3 regions of the Duganella sp. GW821-FHT07F09 genome follow, and region 1 is predicted to be linked to each of the others. Evidence: riboswitches for the same ligand, from Rfam matches in the RefSeq annotation. Region 1 holds a riboswitch; each other region holds the start of a gene.

Evidence for each region. A riboswitch is a leader RNA that binds a small molecule or an ion and turns the genes downstream of it on or off. The one in region 1 is predicted to bind cobalamin.
Region 2: another riboswitch for cobalamin. It lies ahead of AC07P1_RS33180 (TonB-dependent receptor domain-containing protein); the one in region 1 lies ahead of AC07P1_RS10165 (CbtB domain-containing protein).
Region 3: another riboswitch for cobalamin. It lies ahead of AC07P1_RS11465 (TonB-dependent receptor); the one in region 1 lies ahead of AC07P1_RS10165 (CbtB domain-containing protein).

The regions. Positions count from the first base shown of each region.
Region 1 covers NZ_JBWKQJ010000003.1:368,593-376,411, reverse strand. Annotated here, with positions in the region: gene AC07P1_RS10180 (cobaltochelatase subunit CobN) at 1-376, opposite strand, end outside; gene AC07P1_RS10175 ((2Fe-2S) ferredoxin domain-containing protein) at 369-707, opposite strand; gene AC07P1_RS10170 (CbtA family protein) at 704-1,432, opposite strand; gene AC07P1_RS10165 (CbtB domain-containing protein) at 1,462-1,665, opposite strand; cobalamin riboswitch at 1,825-2,054, opposite strand; gene AC07P1_RS10160 (GNAT family N-acetyltransferase) at 2,131-2,652, opposite strand; gene AC07P1_RS10155 (cache domain-containing protein) at 2,871-4,421, shown strand; gene AC07P1_RS10150 (ribonuclease T2 family protein) at 4,440-5,435, opposite strand; gene AC07P1_RS10145 (NAD-dependent epimerase/dehydratase family protein) at 5,526-6,497, opposite strand; gene AC07P1_RS10140 (EthD domain-containing protein) at 6,494-7,216, opposite strand; gene AC07P1_RS10135 (fumarylacetoacetate hydrolase family protein) at 7,238-7,819, opposite strand, start outside.
Region 2 covers NZ_JBWKQJ010000028.1:1,182-9,000, forward strand. Annotated here, with positions in the region: gene AC07P1_RS33155 (SDR family oxidoreductase) at 1-380, shown strand, start outside; gene cobT (nicotinate-nucleotide--dimethylbenzimidazole phosphoribosyltransferase) at 441-1,475, shown strand; gene AC07P1_RS33165 (adenosylcobinamide-GDP ribazoletransferase) at 1,487-2,275, shown strand; gene AC07P1_RS33170 (histidine phosphatase family protein) at 2,279-2,821, shown strand; gene AC07P1_RS33175 (DUF6445 family protein) at 2,836-3,594, opposite strand; cobalamin riboswitch at 3,710-3,928, shown strand; gene AC07P1_RS33180 (TonB-dependent receptor domain-containing protein) at 4,016-5,902, shown strand; gene AC07P1_RS33185 (FecCD family ABC transporter permease) at 6,108-7,130, shown strand; gene AC07P1_RS33190 (ABC transporter ATP-binding protein) at 7,132-7,819, shown strand, end outside.
Region 3 covers NZ_JBWKQJ010000003.1:690,564-698,382, forward strand. Annotated here, with positions in the region: gene AC07P1_RS11455 (LemA family protein) at 1-289, opposite strand, end outside; gene AC07P1_RS11460 (glycoside hydrolase family 48 protein) at 355-3,456, opposite strand; cobalamin riboswitch at 4,062-4,279, shown strand; gene AC07P1_RS11465 (TonB-dependent receptor) at 4,468-6,576, shown strand; gene AC07P1_RS11470 (DUF971 domain-containing protein) at 6,570-6,866, opposite strand; gene AC07P1_RS11475 (HEAT repeat domain-containing protein) at 6,866-7,819, opposite strand, start outside.

The DNA.
Region 1 (7,819 bases):
GGAAGTACTTCAATGTCATCTGCAGCACGTCCGCCGATACCGCCGACACAGCGGCCAGCTCGGGATCTGGCTCACCGGTTCCGCTGACGACGATCAAATGCCGGCCATGGCGGCGCGCGTGATCCACCAGTTCCGTAAATCCGGGAACGCCGCCAAGTCGGCCCAACACGCGCACGATGATCACCCGCGCCGCGCGCAAATCCCCCGCCAACAACGCCGCCATCGAGGTATCGGCATCGAGCGACTGCAGGTTGACTCCCGCCACGCCAGCGAAGCCCGAAGGCAGCTGCGCCTGCGCCTGGTGCAATACCGTCAGATCGTTGGACGCATGCGTCAGCAGTGCTACGTGCGCCGGGCCGGCTGCTGTTTCAATCATCTTTGGGTTCCGGTGCGCAGGTATCGCCTTCACCAAGGCGATGGAATATCAGGTCGCCGACTTCGCGCCCGCCGATCAAGTGCTCGTTGACGATGCGTTCCGCATTGGCCTCGTTCACCCGCTGGTACCACACGCCTTCGGGATAGACCACCATCACCGGTCCCTCGTAGCGGCACGCCACCATGCAATGGGTGCGCGTGCGCTTGACGGCAAGCTCCGGATGGGCGTCGATCATTTCGCCCATGCGCTCGAACACGGCCTGCGCGCGTCCCTCGACGGGAGCGCAACGCGGACCGACGCACATGAATAAGTGACGGTGGTGGGTTCTCATCGATCGGCGAAGCGCTTGTGGAAGAAGCCGGTCAGCGCGCCCAGCACCAGCCAGAACACGCCATTGGCGAGCGCCGTGGCGTAGACAAAGGAACGCTGCAAATGTTCCGGTGCGACGCTGGCATGGACCAGCGGCTGAGGCGCGCCGACCAGATGCGGCACCACCAGCAACGCGACGGCCGCCAGCTTCAGCGCCCAATGACGGCCGAAGGCCAGCATCGCCAACGCGGTGGCGGTCGACATCGCGGTCGCGATCCACCAGCCCTGGCGGACGGCCACCGGCGCGGCGGCGGTGCCGGGCAGCTCCGGCGGCAATCCGACCGACGGCGCCAGAAAGAACACCGCGTAACCGGCGGCGCCCCACAACAGGCCGGAACGCCAGTCGACCGGCCGTCCGCGCAACCCGATGGCGGCGGCCAGCAGCAGGCCATAACCGACGGCCATGCTGACGTCGGCCAGCGCGGTGTACAGCGTGCGCTCGACGCCGTCCTCCGGCTGCCAGCCACCATGTTCGTGCGGGGCTTCGTGCGACACTTCCTGCGACACGTCGTGCACATGCCGCGCGCCGTCGGCGTGCATATGCGCCACCGGCTCCGCCCCGCCCGCCGATTCCAGCACCTCGGCCTGCGCGATGATGCGCGTCACCTGCAGGTGCTGCACGCCGGTCAGCAGCAAACCGGCCAGCAGGCCGGCCGCCGCAGCGGTTCGCACCATGCGATTGAACATGCCGGCGCCCGCGCCGGCCCCTGCGCGGCTCAATGACACGGGAAGCCCGCCGAATGGCGGCTGTCGTGGGCGGCGTTATGCAGCGCTTCCATCGACGCGAACCCCGCGCCGAACAACAGCACCGCGCCCAGGCTCGCGGCCATCAAGGCCGCCATCAGCTTGTCTTTCAGTGCGACGGGACGGGCATGCACGGGGGCATGGGCCTGGCCGGCGTGGATAGTGTTGATGGACATATTGGTTTCTCCGAAAAGCAGCGACGACCACGGGGTCGAAAAGCTCGTATCGGAAGATGGACCAGGGGAGAGACGAATGCGGCGCCAGGGAGGACCGGAACGAAGATGCGCGGATCGAGCCTTGGCAGTTCTCCACCCGTATCGCCCTCCGCAATACAAACGTGTTTACCGCTACTGGCTGGTTTCCGGGCTGGCGAGTGGGCGTCCATCCGGACACACCTGGATTTGCGCCTTCCCATGCAATCGCACAGTGGCATCGTACAAATCCTTAACCTCGCTTACCGTTGCGGGGGCAGCGCCGGCATTGCCGTTCCAGCGGAACGACGCACCGGCTTCCCATTTAAATCTGCAAACGATCATTTGCAGATACCAGAAGCTGACTACCGGCGCAGTATAGGTCTGCGCCTGCGGAATTGCAAGACGATCATGCCATCGTGCGCGGGTCGGTGTCGAGTCGTCCTGGTGTCAGCCGTCCACCGGATGCGCCGGCGTGGCGAGCATGAGCTGGTAAAACGCCAGATCCAGCCAGCGCTCGAACTTGAAGGCGGCATGACGAATAGTGCCCGCGTGCACGAATCCCAACTGCTCGTGCAAGGCGATGCTGGCCGCGTTGGCCGCGTCGATGCCGCCGACCAGGATGTGCAGGTCGGCCTGCCGCGCGGCGTCGATGATGGCGCTTAGCAAAGTGCGTCCCAGCCCCTTGCCGCGCTGGTCGCCACGCACATAGATCGAGTGCTCGACCGAGTATTTATTGGCCGGAAAGCCGCGAAACGCGCCGTAGCTGGCGAATCCCAGCAACTCGCCCGCCCCGTCCTCCAGCCCGATGACCGGATAGCCGCCCGCGCGCTTGGCCGCGAACCAGTTCCTCATCGTTTCCATCGTGCGCGGATGATACTCGTACAGCGCGGTCGAGTTGGCGATCGCGTCGTTGAAGATGGCGAGGATGGCTGCGGCGTGGCGTTCTTCCGTACAGCTGATGAGTTGCATTGGGGCTCCGAAATATGGATTTTGATTGAGACTCGTCAACATGATAGACGATAAATCTCAAGTCATCACACGACCATATCGGCCACCCAAACATTTTCGTACAGAAAATAAAAACAAAGGGATAGACTGGGTTACGGATGCACTTTCCTTGTTGTAATATTACGAAAAAAGGGGTATCGCGCCTCATCAAGAATAAATATAGCGAGGTAGGATTAATCATGAAACGAGCTCACGCGCCCTCCATTCGAACGAGACTAATCTGGCTGGTGGTGGCCTGCGTCGTCCCAGCGTCGCTGATGGTGGTAAAGATGATCGCCTCCGACTACGAGCTCGCGCGCGCGGCGTTTATCCGCAGCGCGATGACGACCGCCCACGCCAACGCGATGGCGATCGACAAGGAATTCGCCGTCATCGAATCGACGCTCAAGGCGCTCGCCACCTCCCCCAGCCTGATCGGCGACGACCTCAAACAGTTCTACGGCCAGGCGCGCGCGATCTGCGCCAGCCAGGACATTTTCAACATCGTGCTGGAAGACGGCACCGGGCAGCAACTGGTCAACACCTTCCGGCCCTACGGCAGCGCGCTGCCCAGCGCAAGCATGGACCACCTGTTGACCTACATGCAGAACAACGATGCCACCGCCATTTCGCGGGTGTTCATGGGGCCCATCTCCAAACGCTACATCGTCTCGGTCGGCATCCCCGTCACCAGAAAGACCAGCGGCTTCCACGCGCTGAGCGCCGTGGTGACGGTCGAGCGCTTCGGCGCCATCCTCAAACAGCAGCAGTATCCCGAGCACTGGATCACCACCATCCTCGATAACAAAGGCACGGTGGTGGCGCGCACGAGCGACATGCAGCGCTACGTCGGACAGAGCGCGATTCCCGAGGTGCTGGAACGGCTGCAGGAACTGCCGGAGGGCGTTTTCGAGACCAGAACGCTCGACGGCAAGCCTATCCTGGCCGTGCTGGCCAAGGCCCCCAATTCGCAGTGGACGGTGGCCATCGGCATTCCCATCGAGGTGTTGAACTCCCAACTGCTTGCCAAACTGTGGACGCTGGTGCTGTCGACCATCCTCCTGCTGGGCGGCGGCTTGCTCTTCGCCTGGCACATCGGCAACCGCATCAGCCGCTCGATCCGCGACCTGGTGGCGCCGGCGCTCGCCCTCGGTGCCGGCGACAGCATCGAGCCGGCCACCTACGGCCTGCGCGAGGCGAACGAAGTGGGACAGGCGCTGGTCAAGGCGTCGAAGATGCACGCGCTGGCCAAGCACCAGGCCACGCACGACCCGCTGACCGGCCTGGCCAACCGCGCCATGTTCACCGAATTCCTCGCCCGCCAGCTCAATCTCAGCGAGCGCAATCAGGAGCCGATGGCGGTGCTGTACCTGGATCTGGACAACTTCAAATTCATCAACGACACCTACGGCCACGGCGCCGGCGACGAGCTGTTGAAAGACGCCGCCAACCGTCTGCGCTCGGAACTGCGAAAATCCGACATGGCGGCACGGCTGGGGGGCGACGAGTTCGCGGTGGTGCTGGTTGCCAGCGGCGAGGACGACGCGGCCGGCGTCGTCGACAAGCTTTCGCAACGCCTGGCGATGCCCTATGAGATAGACGGCCATGCATTGCTGGCCGCCGCCAGCATCGGCGTGGCCGTGTATCCGCAGTCGGCCGGCACCGCCGACGACTTGATCGCCTTCGCCGACGATGCCATGTACAAGTGCAAGGCGGAGCGCAAGAAGGCGCGCGCCGTCACGATCGACTGAGGCCGACCAGGCGGCCGGTCAATCCCGGCCGGCGCCCTCCACATACACCTCGTCGCCACAGCCCACCGCGCGCGTACGCGCGGGCGCGGCGTTGCCCACCATTTGCTTCAACTCCCCGTCGGTGCTGAATTCGAGCGGCAGCGACATGCGGATCTCCTGCAGGTATTTACGCTGCGTACAAATCAGCGTGATGCTGTCCGCCACCTGGGCGCCGTAGCTGGCCTTGACCCGCGCGAAGAAATCGTTGACGCGGAACGACTTGCCCACGCTGCCCAACACGATCTTGCCCACTTCAGAATCGTTCACAACCCGCACCGCCGATACGGCCTTGATGAAATAGTCGTCCGGCGACAGCGACTGGCATTTGCCGTGCTTGTTCCATTCGTAGGCGCCGAAGGTGCGCTCGTAGAAGAAGTTCGGCATCCACGGCGCGATCTTGTCGATGGTCTCCAGCTTCAGAGAGAACTGCTCGCCCTTGCAGCTGCCGTAGTTGTTGCCGCACTCCTTCTTGTTCGGCCACAGGCCGTGCAGGTTCAGGTTCTTCGCCTGCAGCGTGCCACCGTTCATGGCGTCGCACTCCGGCTTCTTGCCGTTGTACTTGACGTGTTCGCAAAAACCCGGTTGCCAGGTGATCGCCAGCAAATAGCTATCCTGCTGGTTGGCGATGTTGCACGAACCTCCGGCGGCGGCGATTTCGCGACCGCGCTGGGCCTTGCTCGGCTTATCGCTCAACTCCGGCGTGCCGCACTCCTTGCGCACCCAGCGCAGCGATGGCTGCGCGCCCGGCACCTCGACCCTGATCCAGTCGTAATCGACCTTGTTGATTTCGCGGACCGTGTATTCGGTCCCCGGCACGACTTTCTGCGCACCCGGGTTGCTCTGTTTGGCGAAGGAGGAAAACGCCTCGCAGCTCTTGGTGGCGGTGAAACTGCCATTGGCCGATTCGCTGGCGCTGCAACCGAAGGCGGTAAAAACCAGCAAGAAGGCGGCTGCGGGGACGGTGTGGCGGTGCATATCGACTCCTGAATAAACAAAATGCCGATATCTTAGCGGACTTTCTAAATCAAAGGCTACGGTGTGCCCGATACCGCGAGCATGGCGATTTCAGAATGGTCCTCCCGCCGCCACGGCGTTGACGATCAAACGCCGCAGATCGCCGTCGTGGTGGAAGCCGGCCCGCTCGGCGGCCGACGCATCGAGCGGCGGCTGGCGGCCGAAGCCCTGCTCCAGCCGTTCGTCCGGCCGATAGTCGACCAGCGCGCGGCGATCGTCGCCGAATTCCATGGCCAGGCCGTCCACCACTTCCGCGATGGTCAGCCGCAGCACCGGCAAGGTATAGTCGCGGCGCCCGGCCGCTTGCGCTGGCGCCATGGCCGCCGCGTGCAGCAGGTTGTCGACGCAGCACCCCACCGACATCCACCAGGCGACCGCCTGGGCCGACACCGGACACGTGAAGCGTTCACCATCCTTGAGACGCCAGAAGATGTCGCTCATGAAGGCCGACAGCAGGCCGGATGGCTCGGGCGGACGCGCGACGATGCCCGGCAGGCGCAGGATGCGCCCATCCAGCCAGCCGCGCCGGCTGTAATCCTGGACCAGCACCTCGCAGGCGAGTTTGTGGGCGCCGTAACTCAGGTGTGGCCGCATCGGCGTGTCGTCGTCGATATGCTCCGGCAGCGGCGCGCCGTACACGGCGATGCTGCTCGAATAGACCAGCACCGGCGGCCGGCCCCGCCCTTGGCCTTGGGCCTGGACACGGCAGCACTCCAGCAGCGCCATCGTCGCGTGCAGGTTGACCGACAGGCCAAGGGCGAAATCCTGCTCCGCCGCCCCACCCGGCACGCTGGCCAGATGGAAAAGTACATCGACCGGCTGCGCGCAGGCTTGCGCCAGCAGCGCGGTGTCGGCCACGTTCCCTTGCAACTGGCGCACACGCGGATCTGTCGCGGCGCCGTCGAAACGCATGTCTATCGACGTCAAAGCGGTGACGGCGCGGCCCCCGATGCCATCCTCCATCAGCCGCCGCACAAGCGCCCGGCCGACAAAGCCGCCGCCGCCGGTGACCACGACGTTCATGCGGCCGCTCCGGCGAACAGTACGTGCTGCCGCGCCGCCAGCACGACGACCGATCCCGGCGCCAGCATGGCCGCCAGATGTTCGTCGGCCGCTAGTGCCAGCCAACGCTCGCCCAGGCCGAGGGCCGCATCGTCGTTCGACAGCCAGGCTTCATCCACCAGGTCGACCGAGGGCGCCGGCACGCCGGGACGCGCCAACACCTGGTTGCGAACGACGCATTCGATTCCCAGACTCTCTTCCTCCAGTAACCTTCGCCACACCGGTGCGCTGGCCGCGGCCAGATCATCCAGCATCACACCCGGAGCCGCGCGCAGCATCACAAACACCTTGCTGGCGCCATCGCGACCGCCGCGACCAAGGACTTCCCGTTCCGCCACCGGCAGCTTGACCACGCTGGCCTGGTCGACGAATCGATCCTCGTCCGGTTGCAGGATCTCGCGGTAGAACGGCGCGGACATCGCGGCCGCCGCCTGCTCCGGATCGTCGAACCAGACCTGGGTGACGAAGTCCCGCGCGCCGGCAAAGGTGTCGGCGCCGCCGTCGGGGGCCCGGAAGCAGCCGTCGAACACGTGATTCTGAATATACCGGCGCGGTGCCAGATGCGGCTGCCCGCCGATGAAACGCACCACGGCGGCGCCGTGCACGTCGCGCATATAGCTATGGCACTGCCGCAAGGTCATGCCGCCACGGCGGCGGCCGACGATCATCAACTTCAGCATATGTTCTCCTGAATGACTGGTTCAACCGGCGTGCGCGGACTGCACCACGCGCTGGTCGATCACGCCGAACGGACCGTCGGCGCCATCGTCGTCGCGCGCCTGCATGCGTACGCGGTCGCCGAATTTCATGAACGGCGTACTGGCGAAGCCGGCGTCGATGATCTCGATCACCCGGCGTTCGGCGATGCAGGCCGAGCCGGCGGCACGGTCGACATTCGAAACCGTACCCGAGCCGACGATGGTGCCCGCGCTCAGGCGGCGCGAGCGCGCCGCGTGGGCCACCAGCTGCCCAAAGCTGAACTGCATTTCGCGTCCGTGCGGTTCGCCGAAGCGCTTGCCGTTGTGCTGGACCTCCAGCGACAGGTGCACGCGCCCCTCCCGCCACGCGTCGCCCAGTTCATCGGGCGTCACGGCCACCGGCGCGAAGCTGGTCGACGGCTTGGCCTGCAGGAAGCCGAAACCGGTGCGCATCTCGCGTGGTCCGAGCGCGCGCAGGCTCCAGTCGTTGATCTGCACCACCAGCCGCACGGCGTCGAGCGCCTCTTGCGGCGTCGCGCCCAGCGGCACCGCGCCGACCACGACGCCGAATTCGCCCTCGAAGTC
Region 2 (7,819 bases), on a different contig from region 1:
CGAAGGCCGCCGCCGCCGGCATGGCGTCCGGCGGCCGTATCATTTCGATCGGCAGCAACCTGGCGGTGCGGGCGCCCGGCCAGGGGATGAGCATCTACACCGCCAGCAAAGCCGCCCTCACCGGCCTGTCGCAGGGCATGGCGCGGGACCTCGGCCCGCGCGGCATCACGGTCAACGTTGTCCATCCCGGCTCCACCGACACCGATATGAACCCGGCCGACGGACCGCACGCGGGCTCGCAGCGCAGTTTGATGGCGACCGGCGGCGCCGCATACGCCGCTCCGTCCGAGGTGGCGGGCGTGGTCGCCTTCCTGGCATCGCCCCAGGCGCAGTCGGTCACCGGCGCCGCATGGACGATCGATAACGGCGCCAACGCGTGATGAAAGGCTGACGATGGCCGGCGGGGTAAAATAACCACTTCCCCGATCATTAAGCAGGCCATGTTCATTCCAACTATCTCCCCCACCAACAACGATGCGCTTGGCGCCTTGCTCGACAAGGCGATCAACAACAAAACCAAACCATTGGGCAGTCTGGGGGTGCTGGAATCGCTTGCCAAACAAATCGGCCTGATACAGAACAGCCGCGAAGTCGCGCTGACGCAGCCGGCCATCCTGGTCTTCGCCGCCGATCACGGCATCGTCGCCGAAGGCATTTCCGCCTATCCGCAGGACGTGACCTGGCAGATGGTGGAGAACTTCCTGGCGCGCGGCGCTGCCATCAACGTCTTCGCGGCGCAGAACAACTGCGAACTGCGCGTCATCGACGCCGGCGTCAATCACGACTTCGGCCCGCGCGATGGCCTGACCGACCGCAAGCTCGCCAACGGCACGCACAACTTCGCACAGGAACCTGCGATGACGCGCGCCACCTGCGAGGCGGCGCTGGCCGCCGGCATGGTGCTGGCCACTGAATTGGACGGCAATGTGGTCGGCTTCGGTGAAATGGGCATCGGTAACACCACCGCCGCCGCCGCGCTGATGCACAAGCTGACGGGCATCCCGGTTGCCAATTGCGTGGGCGCCGGCACCGGCCTCTCCGCCGACGGCATCCTGCACAAGCAGCGCGTGATCGAAGCGGCGGTCGGCCGCCATGAAGCCGTCACGGAGCCACTCGACGTGCTGGCCACCTTCGGCGGATTGGAAATCGCCATGATGACGGGCGCCATGCTCAAGGCGGCAGAACTGCGCAAGGTGCTGCTGATCGACGGCTTCATCGTCACCAGCGCGCTGCTGGTCGCCGCCCGTCTGCAGCCGGCCATCCTCGATTACTGCGTCTTCGCACACTGCTCCGACGAAACCGGCCATCAACAAATGCTGGCGGCGCTGGACGCCAAACCGCTGCTCAATCTCGGCTTGCGGCTGGGCGAAGGCACCGGCTGCGCGCTGGCGCTGCCGCTGCTGCACGCGGCCGTCAACTTCCTGAACCAGATGGCCACGTTCGAATCGGCCCAGGTCAGCGAAAAGTCCAAGTAAGGACAGGCTCAGTGCACCAGCTCCGACTGTTCTTCACCGCGCTGCAGTTCTTCACGCGCCTGCCGATCCCGCGCTGGGTGGGCTTCGATCCCGCGTGGCTCAACCAGGCATCGCGCTATTTTCCGCTGGTCGGTGTGGTGGTGGCGCTGATCGCCGGCGCGGTCTACGTTATAGCCTTCAAGTTTTTCCCTCCCGTGATCGCCGTCATCCTGTCGGTCGCCGCCGGCATCTACGCCACCGGCGCCTTCCATGAAGACGGCTTTGCCGACATGTGCGACGGTTTCGGCGGCGGCATGACGCAGGAGCGCGTGCTGGAGATCATGAAGGATTCGCGCATCGGCGCCTACGGTGCGATCGGCATCTTTTGCCTGCTGCTGCTGAAGTGCGCGATCTTGACCCATATACCGCCATTCGGGGTGCTGGCGGCCCTGCTGGTGGCACACCCGATGTCGCGGCTGATGGCGGTTTCGCTGATCTGGCGGCTGGACTACGCGCGCGCCGAAGGCAAGGCCAAGCCGCTGGCGCAGAAGATGCGCAGCATGGAATTCTTCATCGCCGCCGTCACCGCCTTGCTGCCGGCGCTGATACTTATCCATCTGGGCTGGCTGTCGTGGACAATGCTGATCAGCGGCTTCGCCCTGGCGCTGGTGGCGACCGTCTGGCTGGCGCGTAAATTCTTGCGGCGCATCGGCGGCTACACCGGCGATTGCCTGGGCGCGGTACAGCAAGTGACCGAAGCGATCTTCTACCTGTGCGTGCTCGCCGGGCTGCACACCAGCGCGCAGTCTCAGTTTTTCTAAACCATGCGACTGATATTGGTCCGTCATCCCCAACCGGTGGTCGCGGCGGGCGTCTGCTACGGCAGCACCGATTTGGAAGTCGCGCCCGGGGAGCTGGCGCGCGCGCTCGCCGCGCTGGCGCCGCGACTGCCGGCGGGTTTGCCCGTGTATTCCAGTCCATTGCGCCGCTGCGCAGGACTCGCCGCCAGCCTGTCGGCCACTCCGATTTTCGATGCCCGTCTGGTCGAAATGCATTTCGGCGGTTGGGAGATGCGAGCCTGGGACGACATTGCGCGCGCCGACGTCGACGCCTGGGCCGCCGATCTGGTCAACTACCAACCCGGCGGCGGCGAAAGCGTGCTGCGAATGGCCGCGCGCATCGCGGCCTTCCACGCCGACCTCCAGCGCCAGCTGGGCGACGACGGCGAGGCCATCGTCATCTGCCACGCGGGCGCCATGCGTTTGCTGTCCGCCTGCCACGCGGGCCTGCCACCGCAGGAGATGGCGCTGCAAGCCGCCCGGTCTCCCCACCATATCGCCTACGGCGCCACACTGATTCTGGAGTAATTGCCGCCCCCGACTCAGGTCGCGGCCATGCGCAGCTTGAAGAAGGCGTTGACCGTCAGCCTGCCGACAGCCGGATCATCGACCAGCAACTCGGGTGCCGCGAGATGCCCCGAGTGAAACAACTCGCCGTTATAAAAAATCGCCCGGTTGAACCGGGGATCAACGGTCAGCACCTTCTCGAAATGGTCGTCCGATGCGATGGCGAATGTCGGCGGCTTTGTGGGCAACGGCGACTCCCCCGCCTGCTCCATACGCTTCAATTCGCGCAGCAGCGCGGTGATTTCCGCCGGCGGCACCTTCGGCTTGAAAAAGCTGGTGCCGCCGAGACGCTCATCCTGGAACAGGTACAGCACCATGGCACCCACACCCTCCATCGGGTCCAGATCATAGGAATCGCGGTGCGGCATACGCTGGCCCGGCAACACCTGCTCCGGATGCCGCGTCGCCAGCGACAGCCGGCAAGCGATGCCGAGCACCCGGCGCGCCTTCAGCGGCGCGCGCGCATGCAGTAGAAACGCCTGCTGCACGCTGGAGACGAAGCGTCCCGTCAACGGCAACTCCGGTCCGGGATAGTAATTGCCGACCGAGTCGAGGAATTCTCCGCGCTGGAGCGCCGCATATTCCACCATCGTCTCCGGCTCGGCCAGGAAGTTATCGACGATGACGCATTGATGGCCGTCGAACAGCGGAACCACCCTCACGACCGGACGCGGATTGACCATGGGACGCAAAGCAGGAGGCGCGGATGACGGGACAAGACGGAGGTCTAACATGGGGCGCTCCAACGACGGCAGGTGAACTACCTGGCAAGATAGCGCAAATGATAACAAAGACCGCCCGCCATTCCCTCAATTATTTTTCACTATTTATCAAGTCACACATCAAAGCCGTATAATGACCGGCTTTGGTGCCCGCGCGTCCGTCCGGATGCGCAGTTAAACGGGAAACACGAAGCCGCCCTGCGGCCCACGTGTGCTGCCCCCGCAACGGTAAGCAAGTGTCGCGCGGCGCGCGACAAACCAGCTCTGACAACCACTGTGCTTCGCATGGGAAGGTGAGATGGTCTAACTTGCCAGCCCGGATACCGGCCAAAGCAGGTGGAAGTGGGCGAACGGGCCATCTCCCGGTTTTCCGCTTCTGTTCAATCTGGCCCACGGGGAAGTAGGCCGGTTGCTTCTAACAGAAAAATAAATCATGTCCTTTCCAATCTCCCGCCTGGCCTGCCGCCCGGCGGCACTGACCTCGCTGGCACTGGCGATGGCCGCCGCTTTCTCGCACACCGGCGCCTACGCCGACGAGGCGCCCGCCGACACCGTCGTGGTGACCGCCACCCGCACGCCGCAACCGCTGGCCGACATCATCAGCGACACCGTCACCATCAAGGCCGAACAAATCGCCGAAGCCGGCGCCGGCTCCGTGGTCGACCTGCTCAAGCGCCAGCGCGGCATCGAAGTAACGCGCAACGGCGGCGCGGGCAGCTCGTCCAATGTCTACATCCGTGGCGCCAACAGCAACCAGAGCATCGTGCTGGTCGACGGCGTGCGTATCGGCTCGTCCACCACCGGCGCCGCCAACTGGAGCGCCATCCCGCTGACCGCCATCGACCATATCGAAATCGTCTACGGTTCACTGAGCTCCCTGTACGGCGCCGACGCCATCGGCGGCGTGATCCAGATCTTCACCAAAAAGGGCCAGGGCGCGCCGGCGGTGACGGCCTTCGCCGGCTACGGCAGCGACAACACGCGCGAAGCCGATGTGACGGTTTCGGGCGCGACCGGCGGTGAGCACAGCTTCGGCTACGCGGTCAGCGCCGGCAAGGAAAAGTCGGACGGTTTCTCGACTGCCCGTCCCGGCCTGTCCTCGTACAATCCGGACGACGACGGCTACGACAAGGAAAACGTCTCCGGTCAATTCAGCCTGCAACTGGCCAAGGGCTACGAGGCCGGCGCGCTTTTCCTGCATAGCAAACTCGATTCGCAATATGACGCCCTGCGAGCCGGATCCTACGACGTGCGCAGCAAGAATGTCATCGACACCGCCAGCGTCTACGCCAAGGCGCAACTGCTGCCAATCTGGGACAGCCTGCTGCAATACGCGGAGACCAAAGACAAAGGCGAAAACTACACCAACGCCACCGCCGCCGGTTACGCGCGAATCAATACCAAGCAAAGTTTCATCACCTGGCAGAACGATCTGCGCATCGGCGCCGACGTGCTGCAACTGCTGTACGAGCACCGCAAGGAGGAAGTGCGGACCAACGGCTCCGCGCTGATTAATCGCGACCGCAACACCAACTCGTTCGCCGCCTCGTACAACGCCCGTCGTGGCGCCAATCTTCTGAGCGCGAGCGTCCGCCGCGACAATACCGTCTACGGCTCGCAGAATACCGGCTCGCTGGGCTACGGCTACAACATTACGCGGGCGCTGCGCGCCACCGCCAGCTACGGCACCAGCTTCCGCGCGCCGACCTACAACGAGTTGTACTTCCCGGAATACGGCAATCCGGCCAACAAGCCGGAGGAAGGACGCAACGCCGAAGTGGGCCTGCGCTACGACGACGGCGTCAACGCGCTGAGCGCCGGCTACTACCGCAACCGCCTGACGGACATGCTGGTCAACATCAATCCGTGCCCGTTCGGCCGCACCGGTTATCCGAGCGGCTGCGCCTATAACGTCAACCGCGCGATGCTGGAGGGGATCACGCTATCGGCCGCCACCAGGCTGGCCGGCATCAACCTCGCCGCCAACATCGATCTGCAGGACCCAAAGGATGAAACCACCGGCAAGCGTCTGCTGCGCCGCTCGAAAAAGCACGGCAACGTGACCGCCGACTATGGCATCGGCGCCCTCAAGGCCGGCGTGGAGCTGGAAGTGTCGGGCGACCGCTATGACGACGCGGCCAACAACAATCGCCTGGGCGGTTACGGGCTGGTGAACCTGTACGCGACCTACGCCTTCTCGCGCGACTGGTCGGCGCTGGTCCGCTGGAACAACATCGGCGACAAACGGTACGACCTGGCGCGCAATTACGCCACGCCCGGCTCGAATGTGTTTGCGGGTATCCGCTACGGTTACAAATAGGCCCGGACAGGTTGAAACCCGTGGAGACACGTAGGGCGGATTAGCGCAGCGTAATCGGCCATCGCCGCGCCATCGACGGCTCAAAGATGGCCGATTACGCGGTTCCCGCTAATCCGCGCTACGTGTCTCCAGTGTCATCGCTAAGTCTTGCTTAAGCTTGTAATACTGTAATCTGCCGGTGCTTCCCACTCTCTGAAAGTAGTGCATGCATTCTTTCTCACGCAATCTGCAGCAGCGCGCCGCCGTCACCCTGACCGGCCTGGCCCTGTTCGCGTTTGCCAGCCTGGTTTTCTCGGGCATGACCGGCTCGGTCGCGATTCCGTTTTCCGACATTCCCGCAGCCGTCAACGATCTGCTGCACGGCCAGACCACCACCTTGTCGGCCACCCTGCTCGACCTGCGCCTGAGCCGCGCCATCACCGCCTTCGTCACCGGCGCGGCGCTGTCGCTGGCCGGTGTCATGATGCAGGCGCTGTTGCGCAACCCGCTGGCCGACCCCTATGTCCTGGGCATCTCCTCCGGGGCCTCGGTCGGCGCGCTGGCCGCGCTGATGTTCATGTGCGCCGCGTGGATGGTCGATGCGGCGGCCTTCGCCGGCGCGGTGGTGGTGTCGATGATGCTCTACATGCTGGCGCGGCGCGACCTGCGCGGCGGCGCGGCGGCCGAAGGCGGCACCGCCCTGCTGCTGCTGACCGGCGTGATCCTGTCGTCCGCCTGCATGGCGCTGGTCACGCTGATGCTGTCGATCGCGCCGGAAAGCCGCCTGCGCACGATGGTGTTCTGGATGATCGGCGACCTGTCCGGCGCCCCGCTGCGCTGGATGCCGTGGGTGGTGCTGGCCGGGGCGCTGATCTTCGCGCTGCGCAACGCGCGCGCCATGAACGTGATGGCGCTGCACGCGGAAGCCGCCGCCACGCTGGGCATCCGCGTCGGCGCCTTGCGCAAGGGCCTGTTTTTCACCTCCGGCCTGCTGACCGCCAGCGCCGTGACCAGCGCCGGCAGCATCGGCTTCGTCGGCCTGATCGTGCCGCACGCCTGCCGCTTCGCCGTCGGTCCCGACCACCGCCTGCTGATACCCACGGCGGCGCTGGCCGGCGGCAGCTACCTGCTGCTGGCCGACACGCTGGCCCGCACCATCATCGCGCCGCAACAACTGCCGGTCGGCGTGGTCACGGCCTTGATCGGCGCGCCGGTGTTCCTGTATCAGCTGCACCGGCTGCGTAAATAATATGATCAGCACCCACAACCTCTCCCTGAAAATCGGCCAGCGCCAGCTGATCGCGGACTTGAACTGGCTTGTCCAGGACGGCGAATGCTGGAGCGTCATCGGCCGCAACGGCGCCGGCAAAAGCACGTTGCTGCGCACCCTGGCCGGCCTGCGCCCGCCGGACGGCGGCCACGTGGCCATCGGCGGGCGGCCGCTGAAGGACTGGCCGCTGGCCGAACTGGCACGGCAGCGCGCCTTCCTGGCGCAGAGCCGCAGCGACGCCTTCGCCTACACCGTGATCGAAACGGTGCTGTCGGCGCGCCATCCGTACCACGACAACCGCTATTGGGAGGGCGGCGAGGACCAGGCCATCGCCATGAGGTCTCTGGAAGCGATGGAGGTGGCGGAACTGGCCGCGCGCGACGTGCGCACGTTGTCCGGCGGCGAACGCCAGCGCGTGGCCATCGCCGCCATGCTGGCGCAGGACACGCCATTGCTGCTGCTCGACGAACCGGCCAACGCGCTCGATCTCGCGCACCAGGTCGGCGTCATGAAGCTGCTGTCGCAGCTGTGCCGCGAACAAGGAAAAACCGCCATCATGATCGGCCACGATCTGACCCTGGCGCACAGCGTCTCCACCCACGCGCTGCTGCTGATGGGCGACGGCCGCTGGCTGGCCGGCACCACCGCCGACGTGATGCGGGCCGATC
Region 3 (7,819 bases), 320 kb from region 1:
AGTCCCCGAGCAGTTGTTCATGCGCCGGCATCTTGGACGCGCGCGCCAAGGCGTCGCGCGCGCGGACGGCGATCGCCGGGTCGAGGCCGTCGGCGTTGCCGACCGCCGCCAGCGCGGTGCTCGCCGCTTTCGCGCGGGCGGCGTGGATCTGCGCCAGTTCCAGCCAGGCGGCCGCGCTGGCCTCCCTGGCCTCGGCGCGGGCCAGGTGATGCCGGCCCGCGCCGATCGCCCCCAGCACCAGCAGGCCCAGCAGCGTGGCCATGGCCACGGTTCTTCGTTGTATTGTCATGGTGTCTCCTTTTTATGAAAGCGTTGTGGGCGGTCGCGCGCACGGTGCGCGCGGCCGCCTTCACGCTATTTGACGACGATGGTGCAGCTGCGGCCGGCCCAGGTCAGGCCCACCGGCACCGGCTTGGCGCCGCTGTAGCCCAGTTGCATCCCGAACTCGACGCTGCCATTGGCCGGCACCGTGGCGTTGCCCAGCGGCGTGGCGACGAAGCCACGGCCCGAGGTCGCCAGGGTCGTGTTCCACGAGTTGACCAGGGTGACGTCGTTGGACGCGGTCCAGCTCAGCGACCAGCCGTTGATGGCGGTGGCGCCAGTGTTGCGCAGCACCACGCGCGGCACCTGGCCGCTGCCCCAGTCGCTGCTGGTGTCGAAGTCGACCGCGCAGCCGCCGGGCAGGGCGTCCTTGTCGGCCTCGGTGGCGGCGACCAGCACATCGGTCGCGCCCGGCGCCGACACCCGGAAGCTGGCGGTGCCGTTGACGCTGTCGGCGTCGTTGGCGGCCGCCAGGGTGACTGTCTGGGCGGCGTTCCAGTTGGCCGTGGTGAAGCTCAGCGAGGCGCCGCCGGCGACGCTCAGATCGGCATCGCCGCTGGCGCGCGCCACGCTCACCGCCACCGGTCCGCTCGGCGCGCTGGCCAGCTGCACCTGGAAGGTTTTCGTGCCGCCCTCGGGCACCGTGACCGGCGCGCCGCTGACCGACAGCACCACCGGCACCACCACGTCCTTGTCGATCTCGGTGGCCGTCACGCTGGTCGACAGGTAGCCGGTCGCGCTGAAGCCGAAGGTGGCGCTGCCACTGAGCTGGTCGGCGTCGACGGCGGCCCGCAGCGCGACGGTCTGCGCCACGTTGTAGTTGGCCGGCGTGAACGTCAGCGCGGCCGTCTCCGTGCCCAGGTCGGGATCGCCGCCGGCCGCCTTGACGATGGCGACCGTCAGGTTGGCCGCCGGCGCCTTCGACAGCGAGATGGCGACGCTGGCGGTGCCGCCCTCCGGCACCGAGACGCCGGTGGAATCGGCCAGGATGGCCGGCGAGTCGGCCTGTTCGACCAGGTTGGCGTAGTCGTTCAGCGCCATGGCGATGTCGGCCTGGGCCCAGAAGCGGTGGTAGCGCCAGGTCGGGGCGGGGCCGCCGTCCAGGTGGGCTTTCAGTTTCGGCCATTGCGGGTCTTGCTGGTACTTCGGCCGCAGGCTCAGGAAGGTCGAGCTGGCGTCGATGGTGGCGCCCTGGGCGTTGGTGCCGGTCCAACCCGGCGGCACGTACACGCCGGAGCCGGTGGCGGCGTTGTACGTGGCCGTGAAGCGCAGGTAGTCGGTGCGCTTCTCGTCGACCGCCACGCCTTGCGGGTCCTGGTGCTTGGCCCACATGCGGTCGAGCAGCTCCTTGGCCAGGGTCTTGGCGCCGGCGTTGTTGGCTTTGGCGCCGTAGTAGATCAGGGTGCGGGCGAACGCGGCGGCGATGCCGACATCGCCGGTGCCGTCGACCACCGTCACGCGCAAGCCGGCGTTGGCGCCCGGCGCGGCGGCGTTCCAGTTGTCCGGCTGGCCGCTCCACGACAAGGTGTTAGGAATCGTGTAGGTGCCGTCGGCGTTGAGCGTGGTGTTGGCCGAGGCCCACGCCACCCACTTGTCGAGCACCGCCTTGGCGCGCACGTCGCCGCTGGTGTAGTAGTACTCGGCCACGCGCTGCATCGACCAGGCCTGGAAGCCGAACCAGGTGTTCGAGGCCGGATCGTGGTAGACCGGTTTCTCGTCGTAGAACATGCCGTGGAAGGTGGCGGTGCCGGCCGGCGGCGTGCCGTAGCCGCCGCCCCAGCTGTTGGTGGCGCCGCCGGCGATGGCGCCCTCGGCCGATTGCAGCCAGCGGTAGAACTCGATCTGTCGGCCCAGGCTCTTGCCCCAGTCGCCGGCGGCCGTCGGCGACAGCGGCTTGAACTCGGTCTGGGTCGACAGCACCCACGCGGCCAGCGGATTCTGGTAGCCGAAGTGGTTGTGGCTGGAACCGATGCGCCATGCCCAGCCGGCGCTGCTGTCGGTGGCGCCACCCCAGGCGTAGTACCAGCTCAGAAGATAGTGCTGGTTGTCGCGCATGCCCTGGGCGTCGGCCGCGCCGCTGCCGCCGGGGCAGGTTTGCGTGCCGATGCAATTGCCGATCTTCTTGAAGTACTTGTCGAACATCGCATAGCGTAGGTAGTCGCCCATTTTCGCGGCCTTCTTGACCAGGCTGGCCACGTCGGCGCTCTTGCCCTGCGCCTTGGCCCATTCCGAGGCCCAGTAGATCGCCTGCACGGCGCGGGCGTCGGCGTCCGGCGCGTTGGTGTAGCGCCACTGCCTGGCGTAGCTGGAGTCGCCGATGAACAGGCTCAGGAAGCCCTGCGTGCCGCCGGTGCGGCCCCATTTGAAGGTTTCGCACGATGGATGCGGGATGGTTTCCCACACCGATTCCTGCGAGCCGCGCTGGAAGGTGTTGATGTAGGAGGGACGCGTGGTGCCGTCGCCGCAGCGGCCGTAACCGTACCAGTTGTCGACGTCGAGCAGCCAGTGCATGCCGTAGATGTCGCGGTTGCCGTAGGTGCTGAACAGCTCGGCGCTGATCGGGTCCTGGCCGACCGGCACGCCGCTCGAGATCGGCGCCGGGTACTGGTTCGGCAGCGGGAACTCGCCGGCGTAGGTGGCCGGCTTGGCGGCGTTGTAGAAGCTGTTGGTGGGCTGGTCGGCGGGGGCCGGGATGATGTATTTCTCCATATTGGCCCAGGCGGCGTTGAGTGGTGCCCAGTCGCCGGTGACGCGGCCGTACTGCGCCTCCAGCCACAGCCAGAAGCTGTAGGTTTCGGAGGTGGTCTCGTGGCCGTGGTCGGGCGCCTCGACCATCAGGGTTTCGATCGAGTGGTAGGGCACGCCCTCCGGGCTGAAGTAGCCGTTGGCCGGATTTTTGATTTTTTGGTACTGGGCCAGGAAGCGCTTGGTGTACTCGGCGTCGGCCGCGTGCGCGGAGGTCGCCAGCGGCAGGCCGACGATGGTGGCGGCGCCGGTCGTCAGCGACAGCGCCAGCAGGCCGCGTGCGAGGCCGCGCGCCCAGCGCCGCGCCTGGCGCCGGAGCTTGCGGTCGGGCGGTGCGAACGAGCGGGCGGTGGTTGGCGTGAAGGTGGTTGTAACCGATGGGGTGTGCATGTTGTCTCCCTTTATTCTCAAATTGAAGTGTGAACATCCATGGCGCGCGTGAGGCCACGAGCGCTTGCAGCGCGTGCGCCGGCCCATGCATGCGCGCACGGCCAGGCACGTTGTCACGCCTGCGCCGATTGCGCGGCGACAGCGGGACACCGGCGGGCAAAAAAATGCCCGACGAGACAGGACAGCGCCGGTCGGGCCGGTGCTGTGAAACGCGTGTTGTTATGGGTGCGTGGGCGGAGGGCTAACGCTGTCGGAAAATAAAGCGGTCTTCAGGATGACGCGCGGAACGAGGAATTGAAATCGTTTTCATATTCGCCTCGAAAAAAAGCGATCGATGATCGCTTGATCATTTGAGCGCGTCCGGCAGCAAGCGTGCGGACGCGGATCGTGACGCGGCGGAAGGTGTGCCCCCGTACTTTTGGGCCGGTTGGAGCCGTGCAACTCAGGGTAAAGAGTAATCTCGGTGGTAGTTTAAAGTCAAGCTTGCGTAAGATATTTATTCGACGGGCGTAAACGCGACAACTTGCATCGTGGACGCGACCGGATTCGACGATGCGGCGCCACGGCCCGGGCCTGTACAGCGCGGCGTCGTCGCGTGTAGAATGCGCGCTGAATACGTGAATGGTGTCCTCCCGCTTGTCGGCGGGAGGGTGAAACGGGAAGCCGGTGACGCGCGGGATTTTCATCCCGCGCCAGTCCGGCGCAGCCCCCGCTGCTGTAAGCCTGACGACGTCGATCGTACGCCACTGTGCAACGCACGGGAAGGCAGGATCGGGGAAGGATGACGGCGAGCCAGAAGACCGGCCAGTCACGATGTGTTACGTAAAACCCGGGGTGCGGTTTTACTTGATATTTGTTTTTTCCCGTTGTCGCCACAGCAGTCGCGCGCCGCCGCGCGTGTGTTCGTTCGCGCCGCCGTTGCGGCCGCGCGCGCCGCAAGCGTGGCGGTGCGCGTGCCGTCGCGACCTTGACCGCCCGGAGTTTCCGGCACCTGACCACGTAGACATGCCCATGAATCCTTCCCGCCTCGCCCACTTCCCGTCCACCCGTCCGATCGTGGCCGCCATCGCGCTGCTATGCGCCCATTGCGCCGCCGCGCAGCAGACCCAGCCCATGCAGACCGTCACCGTGACGGGGGAGGCCGCGCGGGACGGCGAAGGATTGGGGCTGGCGCATCGGAACGGCAGCGCCAGCCGCCTGGATCTGCGCGCCGACGAGCTGCCCGCCAGCGTCGAGTCGCTCGGCGCGGCGGCGATGCAGGCGCGCGGCGACCTGCAGGTCAAGGACGCCATCACCCGCACCACCGGCCTGACGGACATCAGCTCGCCCGGCAACGGCATCGCGTATTCGGCGCGCGGATTTAGCGGCAACAACGCCGTCGCCATGCTGGAGGGCGGACAGCGGCTGCTGGTGGGTTCGGGCACGGCGACGTATCCATCGGACCCGTGGGGCTACGATTACATCGAAGTGCTGCGCGGCCCCGGCTCTGTGGTCTACGGCAGCGGCACCACCGGCGCCACCATCAACGCCGTGCGCAAGGCGCCCAGCCGCGACGCCGCGTTCGAGGCGATGGCCGGTGCCGGCGGCGGCCGCGCGCTGCGCGCGGGCGTCGGCGGCAGCGGCGCGCTGGGGGAGCGGGGCGCGTTCCGCGTCGACGCCTACGCCGACCACAGCGACGGCTTCATCGACCGCGGCCAGGCGCGCCACGCCAAGCTGCTGACGGCGTTGACCTACGCGCTGACGCCGGACCTCGACCTCGATGTGCAGCTGGACCATCTGCAACAGAAACCGCAACGCTACTTCGGCACGCCGCTGGTGAACGGCGGTCTGTCGCGCGCGTTGCGCGACCAGAACTACAACGTCGCCGACGCCGATATCGATTTCGCCGACGACAAGGCCGTGGCGCGGCTGACGTGGCGCGCGACGCCGGCGCTCACCGTCAGCAACGAGCTGGCCTACATGAAGGCGCGGCGCAACTGGCGCAATGTCGAAACCTATGTCTACGATCCATTGGCCGGCGTGGTCGACCGCAGCGACTATATCGCCATCAAGCACAATCAGGAACAGACCGGCAACCGCCTCGAGGCGCGCTGGAACGGCGGCGCCAGCCGGGTCGTCGCCGGCTGGGAGGCGGCCACCATCAATTTCACCCACACCAATAACTCGCCGTACGGCGGCGCCTCCAGCGTGGCGCCGACCGGATTCGATCCGGGCCGCTTCGACAGCCCGGACGCGCTGCGCCCCAACTTCGCCACCGACACCACCACCAATGCGCTCTATGTCGAGGACGCCTATAGCATCACCGAGCGCCTGCTGCTGTTGGGCGGCGTGCGCCACGACCGTTATCGGGTCGCGCTGGCCAGCCTGCGTGGAGCCGCAGGCTTCACCACGACGTTGCAGTCGACGGCGGCGCGCCTCGGCCTGAGCTGGAAGGTGGCGCCGGACACATCGTTGTACGGGCAGCTCAGCACCGGCAGCGATCCGTTGACCAGCCTGCTGTCGATGAACCTGGCCAACAGCCGCTACAAGCTGACGCGCTCGCGCCAGCTGGAGGGCGGCGTCAAGCAGTCGCTGGCCGGCGGCAAGGCCGAATGGACCGCCGCGCTGTACCGCATACGCAAGGACGACATCGTCACCCGCGATCCGGCCAACCCGGCGTTGTCGGTGCAGGGCGGCTCGCAATCGTCGCGCGGCGCCGAGTTGAGCGCCAGCGTCGGCCTGGCCCGCGCGTGGCGGCTCGACGCCAACCTGGCCTACACCGACGCCAGTTACGACAGCCTGATCGAAGCCGGCAACGTCTCGCGCGCCGGCAAGCGTCCGACCGATGTGCCGAGGGTCTCGGCCAATTTGTGGCTGGGCTACCGCGCCGACGACTGGCGCGCCGGCGCCGGCGCGCGCCACGTCGGCAAGCGCTTCATCGACAACGGCAACACGCAGGCGCTGCCGGCGTACACCACGCTCGACGCCACCATCGGCTGGAACGTCAACCGCAACCTGCTGGTGCAGCTGAATCTGCGCAACCTGGGCGACAAGCTGTATGCGAGCACGTCCTACAGCGACAGCCAGTATCTGCTGGGCGAGCGCCGCCACGCCGAGTTGACGGCGCAGTGGCGTTATTGAGTCTCGTCGGGCAGCGAGCGCAGATACGGCCACGGGTAGATCCCGCGTTCATGGCTGTCGCCGAAGACCAGTTGCAGGCCGTAGTTGCCGATCATCCGCAGGTGTTCGACTTGCGATGTTTGCTGAGATAGCTCCGCTTTGACGCCGAGCAGCCGTTGCGACTGGCACTGCGTGCATTTGCAGTGCACGCGCAGTTGGGCATGCGGCCATTGCTGCCGCACGCCATCCTGCCAGACGATCGTCAGTACGCGCGCGGCGCGGTCGTTACTGATTTCGCTTGGGTAGTCCATCAATGTCTCCCGGTGGCCGCGTGGATCTGTTCCAGCGCCAGGCGCGCGGCCTTGCGCACCTCGGGATCGGGATCGGCCGCCACCGGCTCCAGCGCCGGCAGCGCGGCGGCGTCGCCAAGCTCGCCCAATGCCAGCGCGGCCTCCTTGCGCAGGTTGCTGATCGAGTGGGTCAGCACGGGCAGCAGCGCGGGCAGGGCGGCTGCGTACTTCAGGCGGCCCAGGCTGCGCGCCGCGCGCAGCCTTATCTGCCAGTAGCTGTCGTCGAGCGCCGCCATCAGTGCCGCGCCGATGGACGACGGATTGGTGGCGTCGCCGCCGTCCCGGACCCAGGCCAGCTTGCCCAAGGTCGTTGCCGCTTCCTCGCGCACTTGCCACACCGGATCGCGCAGCGCGTCCAGCAAGGCGGTGGCGGTGTCCGCGCCGGCGCCGTAGCCGGCGGCGCCCACCGCCGCGCGCCGCACCTCGGCGTCGGGATCGTTGCTGATCAGGGCGGCAAGGGCGGGCAGCGCGTCGGGCTGTTTCAGGTACCCGAGCACGGCGACGGCTTCGCGGCGCACGCCGGCGTCGCTATCGGCAAGCGCGGCGAGCGCTGGCGCGTAGCTGTGCGGCGAGCGTAGTTCGCGCACGGCGCGCAGCACGGCGGTTTTTACGAATGGGTCGGCGTGGGCGAGATGGGGCAGCAGCACTTGCGCGCTTTCCGATTGCTTTACTTCGCTTAAGCTTTGGGCCGCGGCCAGCCGCGCGCTTTGGTCCGGGTCGCCCAGCAGCAGGGCGAGGCCGGCGACGCCGTCAGCGGTTTCGAAGCCTTCGAGCGCGCGCGCGGCCTCGGCGCGGACGGTGGCGTCGGTGTCGCGCAGCGCGTCGATGAACAGGCCGGCGTGTTCGTCGCCGGCCCAGTCGGCCAGGTCCAGCAGGGCGATGCGGCGGACGGTGGCGTCGGGGTTGGCCAGGCG